2 linked regions of the Rosistilla ulvae genome follow. Each later gene encodes a partner of the first gene's protein in a complex. Links are inferred from orthologs where the notes say so. Each region holds a gene or a part of one and is shown on either strand. Other genes may lie near its edges.

Region 1 (11,429 bases):
TAGGCGATCGATGCGATGTCGAGCCTTCGCCTGAAGACTCGACTCCAACGCGATGTTGAGGTCGCCTGAAGGCTCTACTCCAACGTTGCCGGGATCAGATGATGCCGGGGGCTTTGACGTCGATTCCCTTGAGCGCCATCTTGAGGGCGTCTTTGTTGGGAGCGACGGCGAAGGCGGTTGGGCGGTCGATCAATTCGTCGTCGATCAACTGCTTCAGACTCATCGTAAAGTCCTGCATGCCATCCTCGGCACCGATCCGAATCGCATCGGGCAGCTTGCTGTCGTGCCCTTCGAGGATCAATTTGGTGATCATCGGCGTGAAGGTCATGACTTCGCAGGTCGGCACACGGGAGACGCCTGGTTTGATGCTGCGGAGCAATTTCTGGGCGACGATCCCCTTCATATTAAAGGCGATCGCCGAACGGATCGCGCCGTGCAACGATTCGGGGAAGAGGTCGAGAATACGACCGATGCAGGTCGACGCACTCGCCGCGTGAATCGTTCCGAAGACCAAGTGACCGGTCTCTGCGGCGTGGATCGCCGTCATAAAGGTCTCTTCGTCGCGAAGCTCACCGACCAGGATGATGTCGGGATCTTCACGCACCGCGTGTTTCATGCCGACGCTAAAGTCGACGACGTCCTGGCCGATCTCCCGCTGGTTGATCAGACTCTTATCCTCGGTGAAGATAAACTCGATCGGATCTTCGAGCGTTAGGATGTGCTTGCGATAGATGCTGTTGATGTAGTTCAGCATCGAACCGATCGTCGTACTTTTTCCCGAACCGGTGACTCCCGCCAACAGCACCATGCCCTGTTCGTAGTGGCACAATTTTTCGATCGATTCGGGGAGGAAGAGCCCGCGAAAGTCGGGGATGAAATTGCTGATTCGCCGCGCGACAAGGCCCATGTTGCCGAGCGATTTGAGCATGTTGATACGGAATCGCCAGCGAACGCCATCGACTTCGCATTGATACGAAAAGTCGGCCCCGCCCTCCTCTTCGAAGATCATCAGATTGCGTTGATCCATCATCGGCAGCAACAGATCGACCATCTCTTCGGTGTCGATCGGGCCACGATTCAGCGGCTTCAGTTCGCCACCGACGCGGACCATCGGCGGTTGGCCGACTTTCAAGTGAAGATCGGAGCCTTCCAGCTTGACCAAGGCGCGGAAGATCTTGTCGACCGGCAGCTCTTTTTTCTCTTGCAGCAGGCTCGATTTCAACCGAGCCATCATCGCGGTGCGTTGCGCCTCGGGCGAGATCGAAGGATCGGGAGCGGGGATCGCGGGCTTTTCAGCTGTCTTTGGCTTCATCGTCGTCTGCTTTCGTCTTGAGGTCTAACAATGGGCGGCGGTCACGTCCCGATGATCTCTTTTATCGGCAGACACCCGATCCCAGTCGAACAGGAATTCCACGGTCCGCCATCACGCGTTTGGTCTCTTCAATTGTAAACTGTCCGAAGTGGAAGATGCTGGCCGCAAGAGCCGCATCGGCGCGGCCGATTTCGATTGCGTCGGCCAAGTGCTCCGGTTTCCCCGCCCCGCCGCTAGCAACCACCGGGATCGAAACCGCGTTGCTGACCGCTGCGGTGATTTCCAAGTCGTATCCGTCGCAGGTTCCGTCGGCGTCCATGCTAGTCAGTACGATCTCGCCGGCGCCGAGCCGCTGAACTTCTTGAGCCCAGGCGACAGCTTGCAGCCCTGTCGGCTTGCGGCCGCCGTTGATGAAGACTTCGAATTTTGTCTCTCCATCGACGACGACCCGCTTGGGATCGATGTTCACGACGATGCATTGGCTGCCAAATCGATCGGCTGCCGCGCGGACCAGTTCGGGATCCTTGCAGGCGGCTGAATTGATCGAGACCTTGTCGGCACCGGCGCTCAACAGCGCACGGATGTCTTCGAGGCTGCGAATTCCGCCGCCGACGGTCAAAGGCATGAAGATCTGTTCGGCCGTGCGTTGCACGACATCGATGATGATGTCCCGCTCTTCGTGGCTGGCGGTGATGTCCAGGAAGACCAATTCGTCGGCCCCTTCGCGTTCGTAACGCGCCGCGACTTCGACCGGATCGCCGGCGTCGCGAAGGTTGACAAAATTCGTCCCTTTGACGACGCGACCTAAACTGACGTCCAGACAGGGGATAACACGTTTTGCGAGCATGATGTTCTGGAGAACTCCGCTTGGTTTGGGGATACGTATCCGATCATACGCCAACCGCCATTTGCAAGCGAGACGGTGTCTGCCGGCGACCGAAGGGATCGGTCGGTGAGCTAGCCCCCGTCTGTTCAATGTGCCCTGGGGGCTGCCGTTCGCTTCGCCCGACCGACTCCACGGCACCATGGCCACGCCCGGCTGGATTGCCTTGGCAATAACTAACTTGTTCGACCGGAACGACTTTGGCGATGTCGGCGAGCCCCGTCGCTAAGCTAACAAAAACTGCCGCAGCGATTCGTCGATCGCCGCGTTGTCATTGGGTTCGTCGTCGCGATCGGCATCCCCGCTGGAGTGATTCCACGCGGGTGTCGCGTCGGGGGAACCATCCGCCGTGGCTGCGTCTTGCTGCGGAATGGCGGTCAATTCCAACAGTGCAGCGTCGGTGGCTGTCGCAGTCTGCTCGGCTTCGGGAGCGGGAACAGCGGTGCGCGAAGGGTTCGAATTTAGATAATTCAACACCTGCAACGCATCGATCGGACGAATGATGCTGTCGCCATCGACATCGAGATAGTGAGGTGGTGCCTGCCCCTCGGGGACCGTTTGAGCTCCATAGCGATTCAGGTAGTTCAGGATGATCACCGCGTCGATCGGGGCGACACTACCATCGTCGTTGACGTCGAATCGGTCCCCTGGGTTTTGCCACGCCGAAACACAATTCGACGTATAAAAATCACCTACATCGGAATCGAGGACCGAGACGGTGAAGGCGTCCGATGCGGTCAACGGCACTTCACCCGAATCGGTTACGCGAACGCCCAGCGAGATCACTCCCACGTCGTCTGATTGCGGAGTGCCATGCAAGTTGCGGGTGACGCTGTCGTAGGACAGCCAATCGGGCAATTCGCCTTGGCTGCTCGAAAGCGATACTTCAAACGTGGTGTTTGCATCGGGGTCGGAGAACAAATCGTCGCCAAAGGTGAAACAGAATCGGCGTCCGACTTGCAATTGCAAATTCGCAAAATCCTGCCTGATCGTCGGCCGTTCGTTGACATCTTGCACGACGACCTGAACCGTTTGGGTGTCGAAGAGCCCTGTTGAGTCGGTTACCAGGATCTCCAACGCAAATTCAATTTGGGAGCCTTCGAAATCGAGGGTTGTTCCCGGTCGCAGCGACAGTCTTCCGGTGGCGTCGTCGATCGTAAACACCGCCGCGCCGTCACCAGCAACGATCTCGTATCGAAGCGGATCGTTGGAGTCGGGGTCGATCGCAGCGACCGATGCGTTCAATGGTCCCGTGGGAGAGTTTTCCGGAACGGTTAAGGTTTGCGAAACGATCGTCGGAGTTTCGGGGGCGTCGTTAACGGTGATTGGAATGATCAAGTCGGAGAAGTTGGGCGGAAAGGAAGCGTCGGTTGCCCGCAATTGAATCGAGTATTCCTGGTCCGACTCGAAGTCGAGGACCGCGCCGTCGGCGACTTTCACCTGGTTGGTCAGCGGGTCGAAGACAAACTTTGTCGACCCGCCACGTTGCGTGATCGTGACCTCTTCCCCTTCGGGATCGATCGCCGACACGGAAGCCACGACGGTTCCGGCGGCTGCATTTTCAGCGATCGCCGTGGCGTCAAATTCGACCTGGGGTGGTTCGTCCACGTTTAGAACCTGGATCGTCAGCGGTGTCTCCGAGCTCAACGCTGTGGCGGGTTCACCGTCGCCGTCGGGGACCTCTACAACGCGCACGACGATCTGGTATGTCGTCTGATTTTCATAGTCCAATGTCGCGTCGTTGGCTAACCGGATCTCGCCGGTGTTACTGTCGATCTCGAACATCGATTGGCCATTGCCCGAGACGATCGTTCGGGAGAAGAGATCGTGTCCTTCGGGATCGAAAATGGCGGGTAGGGCCACGAGGCTGCCGGGTTGCGCATCCTCGCCGATGGTGATCGGCGTGTCATCCAATTGCGGCGGTTCATTCGCATCGAGCACCATGATCCGAACCTGGCCCAGTTTTGTTTGTGGCTTAAGCCCTTGGTCGGTCGCGGCGATGGTTAGCAACATTTCAGGGCTGGTTTCGAAATCGAGCACTGCCGGGTCGATCAAGGTCAGCACACCCGAATCGGGATCGATCGAAAATGCTTCTCCCCAAACGGGGTCGGCGATCGCGAATGTAAACTGTCCACTCTCTTCGCCGATCGGCGCATTGGGGGATTCGGGCTCGATGCTGTCTTCGTTCAACGCGTCTTGGTCGCTGGCCAGGACCGTGCCGAGAACGAATCCGCCGGCAGCGTCTTCGGCAACCGTGAATCGATTGTCGGCAAACGTCGGCGCGTCGTTGGCATTATTTATCGAAACGGTGATCGTGGCCTGATCCGTTTGCCGGGGCAAAAAGCTATCGGAGGCTTCGACGACCAGCGTATACTCTCGGGACAATTCGAAATCGAGCCCGCGTGGATTGCTGACCCGAATCTCCCCGCTGATTGGATCGAGGGCGAAGTATCTTCTGCCGGTGCCGTCGACCAACCGATACCGGATGCTCTGCCCAGCGTTGGGATCGGAGGCTTGCACGATTCCAACGGGCGTGACGATCGGCGAGTTTTCATCGACCTCCATGACCAGCGTGGTCGTGTCGATCACGGGAGGCTGGTTATTGGTAAACACAAAGTCGACGTCGAAGTGCTCGGTGGAATCGATCGTGACCGCTTGCGTTGCGTCGACTGGCAGAACAGGAATCGCGCCGACGCCTTCGGGAATTGTGATCTGGTAGCTGTCCGGCGTCAGGTAACCCAAGTGGTATTCGCCGGCGGCGTCGGTTATTGCGATCGCTTCCTTTTGGGTGACGACCATGCGGTCGTAGTTGACGTACCATCCATTGCCCGATTCCTCGTAGATCAGCACCGATGCGATTTCGCCGGTCGCCGATTGCAATCTCAGTTGTTGTCGTTGGCCGTTCTGCAATGACACGCTACGGGTGAAGGCAATCGATTCGCCATCGCGATTAAACGCTTCCATTCGCACGACCGCTGGCAGGGAAAAAGCATCGCCGATTGCATCGATCTGCACCGAATCGGCATCGCGATAAAAATCGACGCGCAGCACATCGTTGAACCCAAACGATGCCGCGTCGTCGCCGAACACCCGCGTACCGGTGGAAGCCAGGCCGATTGTTTCGGTTATCGATGAAACCCCACCTTTCAGAGCACCGGTCGATCGATCGGCAACACTCAGCGTGATCCCTGGAAAGAGATTTGTCATTTCGGTGCCGGCGAGAACCGAATCGGGTTCGATCACCGTCGTGATCACGTCGCGGATCCCGTTACCATTCGTGTCAGCCAGTACGGTGACACCGGGGATCGGAGCACCAGCGGAGTTGTTGGTCACCCTGCCGCGGACTCCGCCAAAGAAATTATAGGTCCCCACGTGGTCCAATTCGCGTCCGCTGAAAACGGTCGGCGTCGCCGAATCGCTGATCACGCTTCCGTTGTTCAAACGGAGTCCCTGCGTGTCGCCGAAATCGTCGTACAGTCGGGCGGCAACCCAATCCTCCGCTCCCGATCCGCTGGAGTCTCCGATCCGGGCAACGTAGTCGTAGTTGTCGCCGGTGTTTTCGTCGGTCGGGATATAGGTGGAATTGGCTTGCAGCGACTGTTGGTTGGATTGCGGGCCGAAGACGGTTTGCCCATATCCATAAAAATCATGGATCCTTCCGATCGTAACCGAATCGTGAATCGTCCATGTTGCGGCAACGCCGTCGGGATCGATCGTGCCATCGTTGTCGAGATCGATGTCATCGCCAGCGACCGGGGCAGTCGAGGATTGCAGGAAAAACGCCGTCGCGGTGAAGACGGAGAAATCACCGGCCAGATGCACCCCCGCCGGCAGCCCGCTCATCGCGGTCGAAGAACTGACCAAGGCGTTGGCCGACGCGTCGATCGAAAACGAATGACCGGCCTGCGCCACGACCAGAAATCCATTGGCGCCGTAAGATTGCCCCGAAAGATCCAGGACCGTTTCGACCCGTCCGCCCAGTGAATTACCGGTGCTCTCGACCACCGTAAAATACGTGCCTTGGGGAATCGTCGCATCGGGCTGCCCACGCAATTCGAAGAACTGTTCCGTGGTGTCCATCGAAAGCTCGCTAATCACGCCAGCCAACAGATGTCGGCGTTCCAAAGCTTCGAGCCGAAGCCCACGTTGTCGTTTGGTCCGGTGGTGCATCATGATGTTTTGTCCCTGATGTCGATTGCTGAGCCCAATTAAATTACTGGCGGGCCGGGAATCTTTTATAAGAGCAAGAAAAGTCCAGGGCCTGATATTAAGGTTTGGGATTTGCTGAGTCTACAAAGTATGGAGAAATTCCTTTCCCCAAAGGGATGTGGCTGCGGAGAGCGGCTGCAGGACGATTCCTGGGCTATCGAGTGTTTATGTTCCAACGCTTCGCTGGCACGTGTTAGCCGTTCGTCGGTTGAGCAACCCGACGCGTGAGCATGGGATTGATCCGCCCCGTACGTTCACGTGTTGGACGGAGACTCTTGCGCTCAATTCGGTGATGCGGCTAAAACGACAAGCCGTATTCGCGTGGCGGCTGCTACTTCAAAATGGAACCACGGATTCGCTCTGGGACGATTTCGGTCGTGACTCCCGGTACTCGGCGGCATCGATTAAGATGGAGTGATGAACGCATTGCAAAGCTTAACATGGTCGCTGGACGGTTGGATCATCGTCGCGGGATGTCTTTGCGCGCTTTCAGCGGCGTTGCTCGGCAATTTCCTGGTACTTCGCAAGATGAGCATGCTGGGCGACGCGATCACCCACGCGGTCCTGCCCGGCCTAGCTGCGGCGTTTCTGCTGACGGGCAATCGCAGCAGCATCGCGATGTTTGTCGGCGCGGTGATCGTCGGCGTGCTGACGGCGCTGTTCAGCGAGTGGATCCGAGGGTTTGGCAAAGTCGATGAAGGGGCGTCGATGGGAGTCGTCTTTACCTCGCTATTTGCCCTTGGTCTGGTGATGATCGTGCAAGCCGCCGATCACGTCGATCTCGATCCGGGCTGCGTGTTGTATGGCGCGATCGAATTGACGCCGTTGGATCTTGTGCGTTTCGCCGGGCTGGAAATCCCCCGCGTCGTCGCGGTGCTGAGCGTGGTGCTGTGCATCAACATCGCATTTGTGACGCTGTTCTATAAAGAGTTGAAACTCAGTTCGTTCGACGCTTCGCTGGCGACCGCGTTGGGCTTTCGAGCGACGTTGATCCATTATTCGCTGATGACGCTGGTGGCGATCACCGCGGTGGCAAGTTTTGAAAGCGTCGGCAATATCTTGGTCGTGGCAATGTTTGTTGTGCCGCCAGCGGCGGCGCTGATGTTGACCGATCGGCTGTGGATGGTGATTTTGCTGAGCAGTCTGATCGCGATCGCCTCGGGCGTGCTAGGGCATCTGTCGGCGCTGGTCGTTCCCGGTTGGTTCGGGTACCGCAGCACAAGCACCTCGGGGATGATGGCCGTTGCCACGGGGTTGCTGTTTGTTGTCGCGATGCTGTTTGGACCTCGACACGGTGTGCTGGTCAAATCGATTCGGCGGCGAATCCTCAGCTGGCGGATCTTGGCGGAAGATGTGTTGGCGGTGATGTTCCGCATGGAAGAGCACCGCGACCATGTTGTCGCGACGGGAGCCCAGTTGGGGCAACGCTTGATGGCCGGTCCGCTCTCGACTGCTGTGTTGTTGCGAATGCATCAAGGGCGTGGCAACGTGCAACCGATCGACGCCGGATATCGGTTGACCAAGCGTGGACGCACCCAGGCGCGGTGGCTTGTCCGCAGCCATCGCCTGTGGGAACAATACCTTGTCGATGAAGCGGGAGTCGACACCGACCGACTGCACGCCAAAGCGGACGCTCTGGAACATGTGACCGATGCGGAGATGGGGGACAAGTTGAATCGCGAGACCCGCGATACGCAAACCGATCCCCACGGCAGTCCGATCCCACCGCTAGAGCACTGATCGGCGCGGCTTGGATACGCGAGCCTCAGGAGCCGCGTTCCTGCATCTATGGCACGCCAACTTTCGGTTTGAAGCTGTCAGGCAGTTCATGCAATCAGCTCATCGATCACCTTGCCGCCGAATTGACTGAGCTGTTTAAAGCGTCCGGCGTGATAGTAAGTCAGTTTGTTGTCGTCCAAGCCCAGCAGGCGAAGCAGGGTGCAGTGGAAATCGCGGACGTGGTGGACGTTTTCGACAGCGGTCATGCCCAGCTCGTCGGTCGCTCCGATCGTATGTCCGGCATTGCAGCCGCCTCCAGCCATCCAGATCGTCATCGCGTTGGGATTGTGATCGCGACCGTATGCTACGCCGCCACGAACTCCGTTGTCCGGAGTGCGACCGAATTCGCCGCACCACACGATCAGTGTGCTCTCCAACAATCCACGCTGTTTCAAGTCTTGGATCAGCGCGGCGATCGGTTGATCGACGCTGCGGACTAGGTTGCCGTGAGCGCGTTCGATGTAGTCGTGGCTGTCCCAGGAACCGTTGTAGAGTTGGACGAAGCGGACTCCTTTTTCAACCATCTTTCGAGCCAGCAGGCACTTGCGGCCAAAGGCATCGGTCGCCTCGCCGCCGATGCCATAAAGGTCCAGCGTCTTCGCGTCCTCTCCCGATAGATCGATCGCATTGGGGACTTCCATCTGCATCCGGAAGGCCAGTTCATAACTTTCGATCCGAGCGTTTAGGTCATCGTGAGCGGGATGCTTCGCGGCATGGTCGGCGTTGAGCTTGTTCAAAAAATCGAGATTCGCTCGCTGCCTCGCGGCGGTCACGCCGGGCGGCGGTTGCAGGTCGAGGATCGGCGATCCCTTGGGACGCAGCGGCGTTCCCTGATAGAAAGCGGGCAGGTAGCCGTTGCTCCAATTCGCCGCGCCGCCTTGAGGATACGACACCTCGGGCAGGACCAGGAAGCCGGGCAGGTTTTGGTTTTCGCTACCCAGTCCATAAGTCACCCAAGCTCCCAGTCCCGGATCGCCGCCAAAGCGATTGCCGCAGTTCATTTGATACATCGCCGTCGGATGATTGACGCTGTCGACTTGGCATCCGCGATAGAAGCACAAGTCGTCGGCGAGCTTGGACAGGTGCGTCCAGTTGTCCGCCATGTCGGCTCCGCTTTCGCCATGTTTGCCGAAACGAAACGGACTTTCGACGTAGTAGCGTTTGCCGCTTTTCATCGCCGATTTCTGCTCTCCCCGGCGAGTGAATTCCTTCAAGTGCAACTTGCGCAGCGACGGCTTGGGGTCGAAGGTGTCGATGTGCGAAGGCCCACCCTCCATCATCAGAAAGATGCAGTTCCTAGCCTTCGCCGGAAAATGTCCAGCCTTGGGAGCAAGGGGGGAAGTGGAGGTGCCGTTGGCACGGGCATCGTCGGAAACCAGTGCAGTCGCGGCGATGCTGCCAAGCGAGGTGCCAAGTCGGAAAAGACTTTCGCGGCGATTGATTGTATGCATGGTTGAGTCCAACATATTTAGGCAATACCAGCACGAAGCGAAAACGCGTGCACACCACACGTTCAAAGCCGCGTATCAAAAATACTAGCACGAAGCGCAAGCGAGTGATTCCACTTGTTCACTCGCTTGCGCTTCGTGCTAGTATTGGTCTTCGAGTCCTTTTCTGTCCTGAGCTTCTCTCACGTATGCTATCGCGGATTCTAGATCGGCTTCGTGATTGATGTATCGGCAACTAGCACCTTCGGTCCAAAAGTGTTCACGCTTTGGATAGCTTGCTTTCAACTTACGAGTACACCAGGCTTTCAGTTGATCACGAACGGTTTCTGGTGGATATCCACTTGCGGTCGCAATCACATGGACATGATTCGATCGCGCACTGACTTCATGCAGCAACCAGTTCCGGATTTTGCAATGCTCCTCCACCGTCGCTTCAACGACCTGGCGGTTATCAACCGTTAACAGGAACTCAGGTTCTTTCATCTGAGACTTGGCAAACTTTTGCAGTGGTTCGCAAGGAGGCCTCGCTCCTCCTTTTCCCCATTGATGCCAACCACGCTCGTCTCCGGGAAGCCAAGTCCCATAACATGTCCACGTGACAAAATATGCGAGGGGCTCTTCGGTGTTGAATGGGCGATCGGACATCAACCTGCGCTCCGGCGAACAGCGATCGCGACATTCACGACGCAGGATTCAATGTAACGGTTGAGTCCAACATCTCCAAAAATACCAGCACGACGCGCAAGCGAGTGGTCATCCCCCAATAAACGCACGACCGCAAGCGGGGGGCGTTCGTTCGTAGGCTAATTCATTCATTCACTCGCTTGCGCTTCGTGCTAGTATTGGTGCTTGGCGACCATCAGTACACGTATACAAATTCGTTGCTATTCATCAGCACTAAACAAACATCCGCCAAGGCTCGGGCTTTTTGATCCATTTCGCTCGGTTGGATATCGGGTTGGAAGTCGTCGAGAGCGTGTCTTGTTTCGGTGAAACGGAATCGCTCGCCAGTGTTCTCCTCAACCGCTTCGCGGATGACTTCACGAGCTGGCGGGTCGACCGGATCCGCTGTCGCTGGCAGCATCGACCAGATCCGCTGCCAATGCGTCACGGATCGCTCGATCTCTTCCGCCGTCGCTTCGCGGCTAAACAATCGTTGATAAATCATGCCGATCGCTTCGGTCGGATCGGAGGTGTTTTGTATCGCTTCGCTTGCCAATGCCCTCGCCCGGGCGTGGGTGTTGCGGCTGTTAAACATTGCAAACACCTGCGGCGTGACTGTCGATGTGTCGCGGCGTTCGCAGGAGAAGTCGGGGGATGGCGCGTTGAAGACTTCGAGCCCCGGAGTGACTAAGCCGCGGAGTTTCAAGACGTAGATCGAGCGGCGGTTGCGTTGCTGTGGCTTGGGATTCGGTGTCCACGCCGCAGCAAACGTTCCCATCACCTGACGCGGTTGCAACGCAACTTCCGCATTGATGATCGGTCGGCAGGGAATGCCACCCACCGCGGGATTTAATTCGCCGCTGACACTCAGCATCGAATCGCGAAGCTCTTCGGCACTCAAACGCCGCGGCAGGAAGACTGCGTACGCGTACGACGCGCGGGCCATCGCGTCGCGATCAAGCGTTTGGGGCTCTTGTGTTTCATCCGCTTCCGCGGGGTGCGGGTATCGAGTCGACCGACAATAGGTGTCGGAGTTCATGATCGTGCGGTGCAGGTGCTTGATCGACCAACCGCTGGCAACCAGTTCACCAGCTAACCAATCGAGCAACTCGGGATGCGTGGGGCGTTTGCCAGT
Region 2 (11,406 bases), 2.7 Mb from region 1 along the record:
ATCCATACGGTTTTCCCCAAGCCGGGCGAATTGGGAGAAACTGTCGAAGGGATCGTGATCGGCGAGCGAGAAATCGCCGCCGGGCCACCATCGGAAGTCGATTTGGCCTACGATCGACGCGTCTTGAAGATCTGGCAGCCGTTGGTGAACTGTGGGATTTTCACGCTTTTGATGCTCGGCTGCGGCTGCTACTACGTTTCGCGACAAGACTTTTAACACCCCAAACGTTTCCGGCGGCTGCCAGCTGTCCCGACACCGCCGCGTTGGGGACAGATTCGATTTGACTTTTGTTTCCGCCGCGATGCGTTAGGATAGAAAGACGCAAATTCCGCATCCCGATTCCCTGAATCGAAACGCTTGGTGATGTCTCCGATGATTCTGCGATTGCTGCAACGTAAACGATGCTGGTTCTCGGTGGCTGTTCTTGTGAGCGGTTGCCTGATGCGGTCGCCCGCCTTGGCGCAATCGCCTCAGCCGTCGCCCCATGACGATCGCTTGCAGCAGAGGCTCTCCAGCCGCGAATTCTCCGACCGTCAGAACGCCATGCAGGAGATGTGGGAACTGGGCAGTGAGGCGGAGGTGCTGGCGGCGGAACAGAGCGACGACCCCGAAGTGCGCATGCGGGCCCGTTGGATTCAGGAGCAATGGAAACTGGGGATTCGCCAACAGACCCCTGCAAACGTTGCCCGATTGTTGCGCGGTGCCGACGACGAAAATCAGCCCAGCCTTGCCGACCTGATCGCGTTGGAACAATTGAGCGGGTTAAACGTGGCGCTGCGACAATCGAAGTCCCAGGCGTTTCGTCAGCGTGTGCAAATTGATCTGTTGCGTCATTTCCCTTACCTCGCCTACCTCGCTCTGGAAAGAGGCCAGTCCGAACCGTTTATCGAACTGTTAGGCGAGATGTCGCACATGCCGATCGTCGCGCTCCGACGCAGCCAGATGATGTTTCAAATGGGCAGCAGCCACGACGATTGCCTCACGCTCGCGCAAGCCGCCGATGAGATGCAGCCTGCCAGCCGCCGGAAGGTCGAAGTTTTCATCCGTTGGACGATGGGCATGCAGGACGAAGCGATCCAATGGGCCGGCCAGGACGATCCGGAATTGATGTCGCGTCTGCAGTTTGCCGCTTTGGATTGGAAGGGGTTGGTCGAATCATCGCGACAACAAACCGATGCGGTGGAATTGCTCGAGCCCATCGAACTCGATGACGCTCAAAACGCTGCCTCCTATTTGATGCGATGTCGTGAAAAAGCGAAACCGATGTTGTTGTGGATCATTGGACTGTATCGCAGCCAACAAACCGAACAATGCGACGAGATCGTGAATCGGTTGGTCGAACTGGTTACGTCCGACGACTTCCTAACGGCGATCGATACGCTTCAGTCGCAATCCCGACGGTATCGCAGCGATCTCACAACCACAGTCTTCGAAGCAGCGGAGACGTTGATCGCGGTCGACCGAACCGATCGGGCCATCGAGGTATTATCGGATCGAATGCCGCTTCAAGCGGCCGAACTGTTGGTCCAGCAAACCGATTACCAGCGCGCATTGGAAATCCTTGGGGGCGATACCGCCTCGCTGGAATCGAGCCTGTTGGCAATGGCGGATGAAACGCGACAGCAGGCGGAAAACCTGGAGGATGACGACCTTCCAACGCAGCGGCCACAAGCCTTCGAACGTTGCCTCGCCGCCTGTTCGCTGGCCTACCAGTTAGGCTATGCTCCGGCGGCGCGGCAAGCGCTGCGACGCGTCTCGTCGCTGACGCGTGGCGAAGGGATTATGCACCGTTTGGAAGTTATCCAAACGGTGCTGCAACGCAACGACTCAACCTTTGCGATCGAACTTGCCGAACCGTTGCTGAGGATGCCTTCGAGCGATGGGAAAGCGACCGAAGCGTTGTTTGGAACATCGATCGGCAATGAACTTTGGCATGCTTTAGACCAACTGGAACCTGGCTGGACGGTCACACAGCGGGCTCGCGTGTTGGTCGATCTGTCGCACGGCAAATTGCCCGCGGGCTGGAATCGTAGTATCGACCTGAATCGTTTGGCAACCTGGTTGTACGATCAATTGGACAGCGACGATGGGCAGTTCAACGTCGTGTTGTGCCGAGAAATTGCCGAGTTCTTCCAAACTTATGCTCGCGACGACTGGGCCAATACGTTTTATCGAAGGGCCGCTCAAAACAACGACTATGAAGCGACGACCGCACTCGCACGCCGGCAGTTCCAATTGGGGAACATGCGGGCCGCGGCGGACTCTTATCAAAATCTCTGGGAACGCTTTCCGAACCATCCCGAAACCCTTGTCGGTTTGTCCAAATCGCGACGGCTAGCCGGACAAGAGGACGAAGCGAAAGCGATCGTCGATCGGTTGGACCTGTTAGCTTTGGATGCCGCCCAGTACTTCGACGTCGCGGTCGCGTTCGGTCAGTTCGACGATCTGCCAGGCGCCATCCGATACGCCAACAAAGTCATTCACGATACTCCCGAGAACTCCTCCGGTTCGTATCACTACCGCGCGATCCGATTGCTGTTGGGACTAGAGGACAACAAGTCGCCACAGGAGATCGCTCGGCTGAACCAACGCTTGCTGGACCGGACGCTGAGTCCCACGATGTTGCGAGACATGGGGTCTTACCAAAACATCGTCTTCGATTCTTACGAAGCGTCCGCGCGGCAGGCACTCAACCGCGGAGACGTCGCGACGGCGACACAGCAAATGAAAATGGCGCTCCGCTCCAGCCCAGCCAACATTGATTTTGCCGAGCAGCAATTGCTGGAAATCCGCGCACAAGGACACACCCAATTCGCCGACCAAACCTTGGACAAGATCTTTGCTGCGGCAACCAAACACCTGACTCGCTTTCCGTTGAACGCCAACATGGCCAACAACATCGCTTGGGTTGCCGCGATCCACAATCGCCACTTGGATCGCGCATTGGAGCTGTCGATGTCGGCGGTGGCGGAATTTCCCGAGTCGTATTCCTACCGCGATACGTTGGCCGAGGTCCTGTTTCGGATGGGCGAGACCGATCAAGCGATCCAAGTCGAAATGAACTGTTTGTTAGACGTTCCCGACGACTACCACCTGCACGAACAACTGAAACGTTTTCGCGGTGGCAATTAAGACAGCCCACCTTTATTCGCCCAGCAAAGCCAACGAGTTTCCCGACGAGGGCACAGCACGAGGTCGCACCGACACATCTTTGCACAGCGAACTCACCTCCCCGAACAACGCTGCGCTCGTTCGACCCTCCGCTTCAAACTACGTCTGGCGGAGGGTGAAGAACGCGCAACTTCACCCGCCCGGCAACGCCGGGAGGGTCAAAAAACGAGCGTTTAGCAAGTTTTTCGGGGAGGGCTGTCCGTGAGTCAAAGACGCCGGAGTCGATCTCACGCAAAGCCTCCCCGAACAACGCTGCGCTCGTTCGACCCTCCCCTTCAAACTACGTTTGGGGAGGGTGAAGAACGCGCAACTTCACCCGTCCGGCAACGCCGGGAGGGTCGCAAAACGAGCGTTTAGCAAGTTTTTCGGGGAGGGCTGTCCGTGAGTCAAAGACGCCGAAGTCGATCTCACGCAAAGCCTCCCCGAACAACGCTGCGCTCGTTCGACCCTCCCCTTCAAACTACGTTTGGCGGAGGGTGAAGAACGCGCAACTTCACCCGCCCGGCAACGCCGGGAGGGTCGAAAAACGAGCGTTTAGCGAGTTTTTCGGGGAGGGCTGTCCGTGAGTCAAAGACGCCGAAGTCGATCTCACGCAAAGCCTCCCCGAACAACGCTGCGCTCGTTCGACCCTCCCCTTCAAACTACGTTTGGCGGAGGGTGAAGAACGCGCAACTTCACCCGCCCGGCAACGCCGGGAGGGTCGAAAAACGAGCGTTTAGCGAGTTTTTCGGGGAGGGCTGTCCGTGAGTCAAAGACGCCGAAGTCGATCTCACGCAAAGCCTCCCCGATCAACGCTGCGCTCGTTCGACCCTCCCCTTCAAACTGCGTCTGGCGGAGGGTGAAGAACGACAAACTTCACTCGCCGGGCGCATCCAGCGAGACGAAGTTCTTCAGCAACTTCATTCCGTTGCCTTGGCTCTTTTCGGGATGGAACTGAGTCGCGTGCAGATTGTCGCGCCAGATCGCGGCACAGAAAGGAGCCCCGTAGTCGGCTTCGATCGCGACGACGCTGCGATCGCTCGGCTTGACGTAATAGGAGTGAACGAAGTAGAAGTGCGTCCCCGGCTCGATCCCCTGCATCAGCGGCGTCGGTTGCGTGATCTGGACCTGGTTCCAGCCCATGTGCGGCACCTTCAACGCGGGGTCTGCGGGAAAGCGAACGACTTCTCCGGGAATGATTCCCAGTCCCTCGTGCTGCCCCCCCTCTTCGCTGCTGTCGAATAGCATCTGCAGCCCCAGGCAGATCCCCAGAAAGGGGAGTCCCGAATCGATGAAATCACGGATTGGGTTGGCTAGGTCGCGGCGATTCAGTTCGGCGATGGCATCTTTGAAACCGCCGACGCCCGGCAAAATCAACTTCTCCGCCGACGCGATCTCGCCCGGGTCCGACGTGATCAGCGTCTCTTCCCCCACGCGTTGGATCGCCTTACTGACGCTGCGGAGGTTGCCCATTTGGTAATCGACAATCGTGATCATGATGACTTGGCCGGTGGAGTTTCGTTTGACGGATGCGTTGATTTCGGGCCTGTGCCGCGTTGCTCGGCGATTTTAACCCGATAGACGGTATTCGCGAAGGGTTGGTTCGCGGTGGCCCAACGCTGCAAGCTCTCTCACCAACGCAACTGGTCACTTTGCGATGGCGGCTGCGCTGTGGCGGACATCCGATCCAACCGCGTCCAACAACGGACGATCTGTCACAGTTGACACCGTTCCCCAGAAGATCTACAAAAGCTGTGCCAAATATGCATCTTTAGCGATCGACGCGAATCTTGCTCCCCTTTCTGCGAACAGGAGACTCTGGAATGAAGCGAATCTCTCTTAAAGTCCGTCTGGCGACACTGGCCGTCGCTGCGATTGGTGGTTTTCAGGTGATCACCTCCCCCAACGCACCGGCTCAGGACCCGGCCCCCAACGCGAAAGCGGTCCAGCGATCGCGGCAGACCGTGCAAACGCTCGACAACATCTTTAAGCAAACGATCGTTTTGGTGACCGACAAATACGTCAACGACGATGACGACTTTGCCGCCGGAAGCGCCGCGGTCCTGTTGTTCAAAAACATCTCCGAGGGGAGCGACAATACGATTCGCTTGATCGACGCCACCGGCGATCCCTACGAATCGGACAACGTCGCCAAAGACGACTTTGAAAAATCGGGTATCAAGAAATTGAAAGCGGGTGCAAAGACTGTCGATCAAGTGGTCGTCCGCGACGGCAAACATTATCTGCGCGCGTTGACTCCCGTACCCGTGGTGATGCAAAAATGTGTAATGTGCCACGCGCACTACGCTGACGCCAAACCAGGCGAACCGATCGGAGCGATCAGTTACACCGTGCCGATCCAATAGGTTGGCAACCACTCAGGCAATGCCGTTTGCGATACCACGACGCGGCAACAACCAGACGCTTCGTTTTTCACGGAGCGTCTTTCTATCAACTCGACAATAACGAGATATTCAACCGCCACACCCACAACGAGGAACACGACGCATGTCGGATCCGGAGCCAAAAAAAACGAAAGTTGAAGTGATCAAAGAAGCCAGCTGTGGGTTGCGTGGTTCGATCGCCGACGAATTGGCCGATGCCGCTACCGACCACGTCGCCGATGCCACAACCAAGCTGCTGAAATTTCACGGCACCTACCAACAGGACGACCGCGACCTGCGGACGCCTCGCCGAAAAGAAGGGCTTGGCAAAGCCTATTCCTTCATGGTTCGCAATCGCATCCCCGGCGGCAAGATCACCGCCACACAGTTTCTCGGGGAACTGGACATCGCCGACGAACTGGGCAATGGGACGATTCGGATCACGACGCGACAGAGCATCCAGTTGCACGGGGTGGTGAAAGCCAATCTCTGGAGCACGATTCATCGCATCAATGAGATCAAGCTTTCCACGCAATCGGCTTGCGGCGACGTGACGCGCAACGTCTGCTGTTGCCCGGCACCGCTGCGCCAGAACGGGCTCCGCGATCGCTTGCAGGAAATTGCCGACGAGATCGCTGTCCACGTGCGGCCAAAGACGCAAGCCTATCATGAAATCTGGATCAAGGATCCGCAGTCGGGTGAACGCCAGCAGGTCGTCGGACCGCCGGATGAACCCGAACCCGATCCGATCTATGGCAAAGCCTATCTGCCGCGGAAATTTAAAATCGGCCTCGCGCTCAGCGATGACAATTGCATCGACGTCTACGACAACGACCTCGGCCTGCTGGGCGTCACCAGCGGGGACGAACTGGTTGGATTCAACGTTTTGGTTGGCGGCGGCATGGGGACGACTCCCAGCAAGAAGAACTGTTTCCCAGCACTAGCGCATCGATTGACGTTTGTCACGCCCGATCAATTGCTGCCGATCATCACCGCGATCATCCTGGTGCAACGCGACTTCGGCAACCGCGCCGACCGCAGCCAAGCCCGGATGAAATATCTGATCCACAACCTGGGTCTCGCGGCGTTTAAAGCGAAAGTCGAATCGTATCTGTCCGAAGCCGAATCGATCTGCGGCGTTGCCGATGGCAGCTTGCCACGTCCGTTGCCCGCTCCCAATCCGGTCGACGTGACACGACACGATGATCACATGGGATGGCACGCGCAAGGAGACGGCAAGTTCTTCTTGGGGCTGCCGATCGAAAACGGTCGAGTCAAAGACGATGGCCCGCTGCGACTGAAGACAGCTCTTCGCAAGCTGTTCACCGACCATGTCAGCAACGCTCGACTGACCGCTCAGCAAAACATCTTGTTGTGCGATCTCGAAGAAGATCAACGCGACACTATCCAACAACTGCTGGCCGAACACGGCGTTGTCACTGTCGATCAGATCAGCAACGCCCGGCGGTTTGCGTTCGCATGTCCGGCGCTGCCAACCTGCGGCTTGGCGATTACCGAAAGCGAACGCGTGTTGCCGACTGTGATCGGCGCGGTCGAAGCCGAACTCAGCTTACTTGGTTTGGCGGACGAACAGTTCACGATCCGGATGACCGGATGTCCCAACGGCTGTGCCCGACCCTATAACGCCGACATCGGTCTGGTTGGCCGTAGTGCCGACGGCAAGACGGGCGAAGGCCGCTACACGCTGTTCATCGGTGGCAACCTGCTGGGTACGCGAATGAACAAAGTCTTCAAGGATCAGGTTCCGATGAGCCGGATCGTCGACGAACTGCGTCCCGTGTTGGTTCATTTCAAACAGCATCGAACCGCGGGGGAGAGTCTTGGCGATTACTGCAATCGCGTCGGCGTCGAAGCGTTGTTGCAGTTAGATCAAGAAACGTGAGTCCTCGAGAACTGAGTTAATGAAAACCGATTTGGACCTCGACCAATTCGTTCAATGTGTCGGCGATGCCATCATCGCCGTCGATCGCCGCGGCGAGATCATCTTGTGGAATCCGGGAGCCGTTCGCTTGCTGGGGTACAGCGCCGACGAAGTCCTGGGCAAATCGATGGACTTCTTTATTCCCCACGCTTCGCGAAAACCACACTGGGACGGTTTTCATAGTGCGATCGCGTCGGGGCAGACGCATCTGGGGACCAACCTGATCCGCGTTCCAGCACTCCACAAGAACGGCCAGACGATCCGGATCGCTCTGACCGTTGCGATCATCCGCGAAGACCTGCAAGCACCGAAACAAACGGATTAGTCCTGCCGGCTTTGGTCCCTCGCTACGATGGCTCATCCGCTGCGGGCGGAGGGGATTCGGCATCATCGCTGGGAAAGATCGGCTGCAACACGACCGGCAACACCCGCACGACAGGTTGCGGCGCGCGATCGACGATGCTTGCCGCGGCATCCAACACATTCATGCTGTTCTGTCGCATCAACTGACATGAAAGCCCAAACTGCAGCTCGCAGGAAAAGCCTCGATCGTCGGCAGCTTCCAAAAACAGCTCCGCCGCTCGCCGCGCGTGGCGCCGAACGCCAACCAGTTTCCCCTGCCGCGCTTTGACACCGGCCGCGGCGAGTTTGATCAGCCCCTTCAGAAACGTCGCCGCAGGGCCGACGCGTCCAGCAGCGATCCACAGCGACTCCCACGCTTCATGCGCTTCCCAGACGTAGCCGTGGTTAAACAGATCGACCGCCCAAAGGTGACGATTGCGGATCGACACCCGGTCGGCGGGATCAACCGCCCTGGCCACCGCGTCCCAGCTGTGCCCGCGAGGATCCGAGAACGGATGGGGATGCATCCCCGGAACGTAGGCGTAGACAGGAAACCGGCGCGTTGAAAAACGCGGCGGCGGCATCGGCGGGTCGGTCGATTCCGGTTTCTTCACGATCGATTCCAGTCAAAAGAAGAGTCCAGGTCATTGCGGAATAACGCCACCACAGCAACCACTCGCTCGGTCCAACACACACACGCCATTCCTACCAAACCTCATGCCCTAGTTTTAAGCAGCGTAGCTCAACGACAAGGCATTCGTTGCGAAACACAAATAACTCAAAAAAAAAACGGCGCCGCAAAGGCATCGTGCCCAACTTCCGTTACGGAATCCAACATGCCGTAAGCGAGGCATCAGCGAAGTAATCCTCGCCACCCACCATGCGTTCTAGCCATTGTGGTGCAGAGCCCGTGTGGCACAACCGCGATACACCAGAAGCGTTGCAGCGACATTTCTTGGCACTCCGTGTGCATCTATCAGCCGGGGCCCCAATCCCAATATTAAATTCTCACCCCTCTAAATTCAGGACCCGCCCGCATGAAATCACGGCACGTTTCCCCGTCCCAGCACCGCTCACTTCGCCCCAACACGCAACCACACCGCTCGGGGTTCACACTTGTCGAATTGTTAGTCGTAATTGCGATCATTGGTATTCTGGTTGGGCTGCTTTTGCCTGCCGTTCAAGCCGCTCGCGAAGCCGCTCGTCGGATGTCATGTTCCAATAACATGAAGCAGATCGGTCTGGCGCTGCACAACTATCACGACACGCATCGAGTCTTTCCCTACTCCACTTCGGGTGACGGTTCGGTCACCGCCGAAAGTGCCGCTCCCGCAGCAAACGGCGTTTTGAACCATCGCGGTTGGATGCTGTTGCTACCCTTTATCGAACTGCAAAACCTGCAGGATCAAATCGACATGAACCTCCCCACCGGCGGCTACGATCGCGGTGGCGTTGGATTCGCCGGCCCGAAACCAGGTGAAGCGGGCAACGCCAACGATGTCGTCGTCAGCACATCGGTCGAAGCCTTCTTGTGCCCATCGGATCCCAACCCAACCCACTACCCCACCGACTCGGCGAGCTATTCGATTTCGGCCGGTACGACCAGCTTGTTGGGTGCCTACACGAATTACGACTTCAGCATGCGTCGGTTGTCCAGCACCGCCGAGAAGTGGAGCCGTGACACCGGGTTCACCAGCAAACGTCTGTTTGGACACGACGAATCGTCGCGGTTTCGCGATATCACCGATGGAACCAGCAACACCGTTGCCGTAGCCGAAACGCTGCGTGCGGTCGTCGATGGATCGGTTCCCACTTGGGGCTATGCCAAATGGGCCGGTCAAGGCGTCGATCTGGGATGGTCTCGCGGTATCAACGACAACGAGTGCTGCAACTGGGATTCGCCTCCCAATTCGCGAACGCCCCGCGCTAGCCAATTGGGCGAATGGGGAACCGCCGGAAGCACCCATCCCGGCGGAGCCCAAGCGGTATTCGCCGATGGATCGGTCCATTTCATGACCGAAACCACCGACCAAGTGGTCCTCAACAACATCACCGCGATCTCCGACGGAAACGTCGTTGGTGAATTTTAATCTCGAACCATGCCTTGCGGCGCACAATTCCAGGACGGGCCGATTCGCCGGTCCTGGAAGCGTCGCCGCGGTTAAAACACTACCCAATACTCATCTCGCAAGTCAATTCCCTCTCGTTCTGGAGCCCCCTTCTGATGACTCTCGTTTATGATCGTCGCTTGTTCTGTGCCGCTTCTTTGTTGGTTCTGCTGGCCGTTGGCTGTGACGGCGGTCCTCCGTTGGCCGACGTCTATCCGGCATCGGGCCGCGTGCTAATGGATGGCAAGCCAATCGAAGGTGTCTCGGTATCGTTGTTGCCCGAAGCGGGCGTCGCTGGACGCGGCGGTTTTGGTGTCACCGATGCGAACGGCGCGTTCAGCGTCACGTCGGTCGAGGGGCAAGATGGCGTTCGGGAAGGCAAATACAAAGTCATCTTCCAAAAGCTGGCTCAACCCGATGGCTCGCCGATCCCTCCTGGAGCTACCGCCGCAGATGTGGGGGCCGAAAACATCTTGCCTCCCGCATACAACAACCCGGAGATGTGCACGATGTTTGCCGACATCAAAGCCGGAACCAATCCGGAAATGGAATTCGATCTGAACTCGAAACGCAAACGTTAGGTCGACCGCACCAGTCCTAACACATCCATTTATCGCCACGCGCATAGGCTGTCAACAGACGGACGATCGACGTGGCTTTGGGAACGATCGACGCGGTGTCGACCCATTCATCGGGGCTGTGTAGATTGCCGCCGCGAGGGCCCAACGTGTCGACGTTGGGCAGTCCATAAAATGCGAGCTTGCTGCCGTCGCAAGCTCCGCCGGTCGGTTGCCATCGGATCGCCGGTTCCGAAGCATCTAAAGAAGCTTCGACAGCGCGTTGAATTTCCCGTGTGCGATCGTCGACACTCTTTGGCGGCGCATGGAAACCGCCATGCAAGCGAACCTCAAAGCCTTCGCGTTCATTGGCTTGGTCGACAATCTGGCTCAGCCGATTCTCAAAGTCCGCTAGCGCCGACGCATCGTTGACGCGAACGTTCAAGCGGCCGATCGCCAGATCGGGAACGCGGTTCAGCGGCCCGCCTCCTTCGATGCGGCCAACGTTGACCGTCGTGCCAGCATGCGGATCGTTCAACCGATCGACCTCACCGACCACCTGCGACAACAACACGATCGCGTTGCGACCGTCTTCGGGATCGCGGCCGGAGTGCGCCGAGCGGCCGCGAACGACGATCGTAAAGTTCCCCGAACCCTTTCGCTGTGAGACCATCGCGCCATCGGGGAGACAGGGTTCGAACAGCAGACCAAAATCGTGCAGCCCCGCCTGTTGTTGGAACAGCGCCGCGCTGGCTGGCGAACCGATCTCTTCATCGGGATTCAGGATCGCGGTCCATCCGATCTCTCCCGCGAGATCAAACTTCTCGATCGCTGCCAAGGCCCACATCATCACCAACAGCCCTCCCTTGGCATCAACGACGCCGGGGCCGCGCAAGCGATCGGCATCGAGCCACTGGCACTGC

Evidence for each region.
Region 2: the proteins of hisF (region 1) and hisH are in contact, whole or in part, in a crystal structure (PDB 6RU0), measured with the Thermotoga maritima proteins. The link is inferred for Rosistilla ulvae from one-to-one orthologs. Residues at the interface, in WP_004080486.1 of Thermotoga maritima: Met1, Leu2, Ala3, Arg5, Ser40, Glu41, Asp45, Glu46, Ala70, Glu71, Ile73, Asp74, Ile75, Pro76, Phe77, Asp98, Lys99, Ser122, Gln123, Glu161, Thr195, Leu196, Asn247, Arg249, Glu251; in WP_004080484.1 of Thermotoga maritima: Asn15, Arg18, Arg22, Arg117, Leu118, Pro119, His120, Met121, Gly122, Trp123, Asn124, Asn134, Gly135, Tyr136, Tyr138, Val140, Tyr158, Glu180, Lys181, Ser182, Ser183, Lys184, Ile185.

The regions. Positions count from the first base shown.
Region 1 is NZ_CP036261.1:3,012,391-3,023,819, forward strand. The notes cover bases 267-3,168. They hold hisF (imidazole glycerol phosphate synthase subunit HisF), read right to left. Parts: upstream 2,160-3,168; coding sequence 1,374-2,159; downstream 267-1,373. Other genes in these bases: EC9_RS10680 (type IV pilus twitching motility protein PilT), read right to left, coding at 267-1,234; EC9_RS10690 (cadherin domain-containing protein), read right to left, coding at 2,421-3,168. In the rest of the region: more of EC9_RS10680, read right to left, coding at 95-266; more of EC9_RS10690, read right to left, coding at 3,169-6,368; EC9_RS10695 (metal ABC transporter permease), read left to right, coding at 6,822-8,144; EC9_RS10700 (DUF1501 domain-containing protein), read right to left, coding at 8,231-9,634; EC9_RS10705 (transposase), read right to left, coding at 9,773-10,114; EC9_RS10710 (PSD1 and planctomycete cytochrome C domain-containing protein), read right to left, coding at 10,491-11,429.
Region 2 is NZ_CP036261.1:5,720,969-5,732,374, reverse strand. Bases 2,838-5,716 are described here. They hold hisH (imidazole glycerol phosphate synthase subunit HisH), read right to left. Parts: upstream 4,648-5,716; coding sequence 4,027-4,647; downstream 2,838-4,026. Other genes in these bases: EC9_RS20240 (NADPH-dependent assimilatory sulfite reductase hemoprotein subunit), read left to right, coding at 5,659-5,716; EC9_RS20245 (c-type heme family protein), read left to right, coding at 4,974-5,516; EC9_RS20255 (tetratricopeptide repeat protein), read left to right, coding at 2,838-3,132. In the rest of the region: EC9_RS20260 (ABC transporter permease), read left to right, coding at 1-216; more of EC9_RS20255, read left to right, coding at 415-2,837; more of EC9_RS20240, read left to right, coding at 5,717-7,437; EC9_RS20235 (PAS domain S-box protein), read left to right, coding at 7,457-7,801; EC9_RS20230 (DUF309 domain-containing protein), read right to left, coding at 7,824-8,432; EC9_RS20225 (DUF1559 domain-containing protein), read left to right, coding at 8,856-9,908; EC9_RS20220 (carboxypeptidase-like regulatory domain-containing protein), read left to right, coding at 10,043-10,507; EC9_RS20215 (hydrolase), read right to left, coding at 10,524-11,406. UniProt on the Escherichia coli protein: IGPS catalyzes the conversion of PRFAR and glutamine to IGP, AICAR and glutamate. The HisH subunit catalyzes the hydrolysis of glutamine to glutamate and ammonia as part of the synthesis of IGP and AICAR.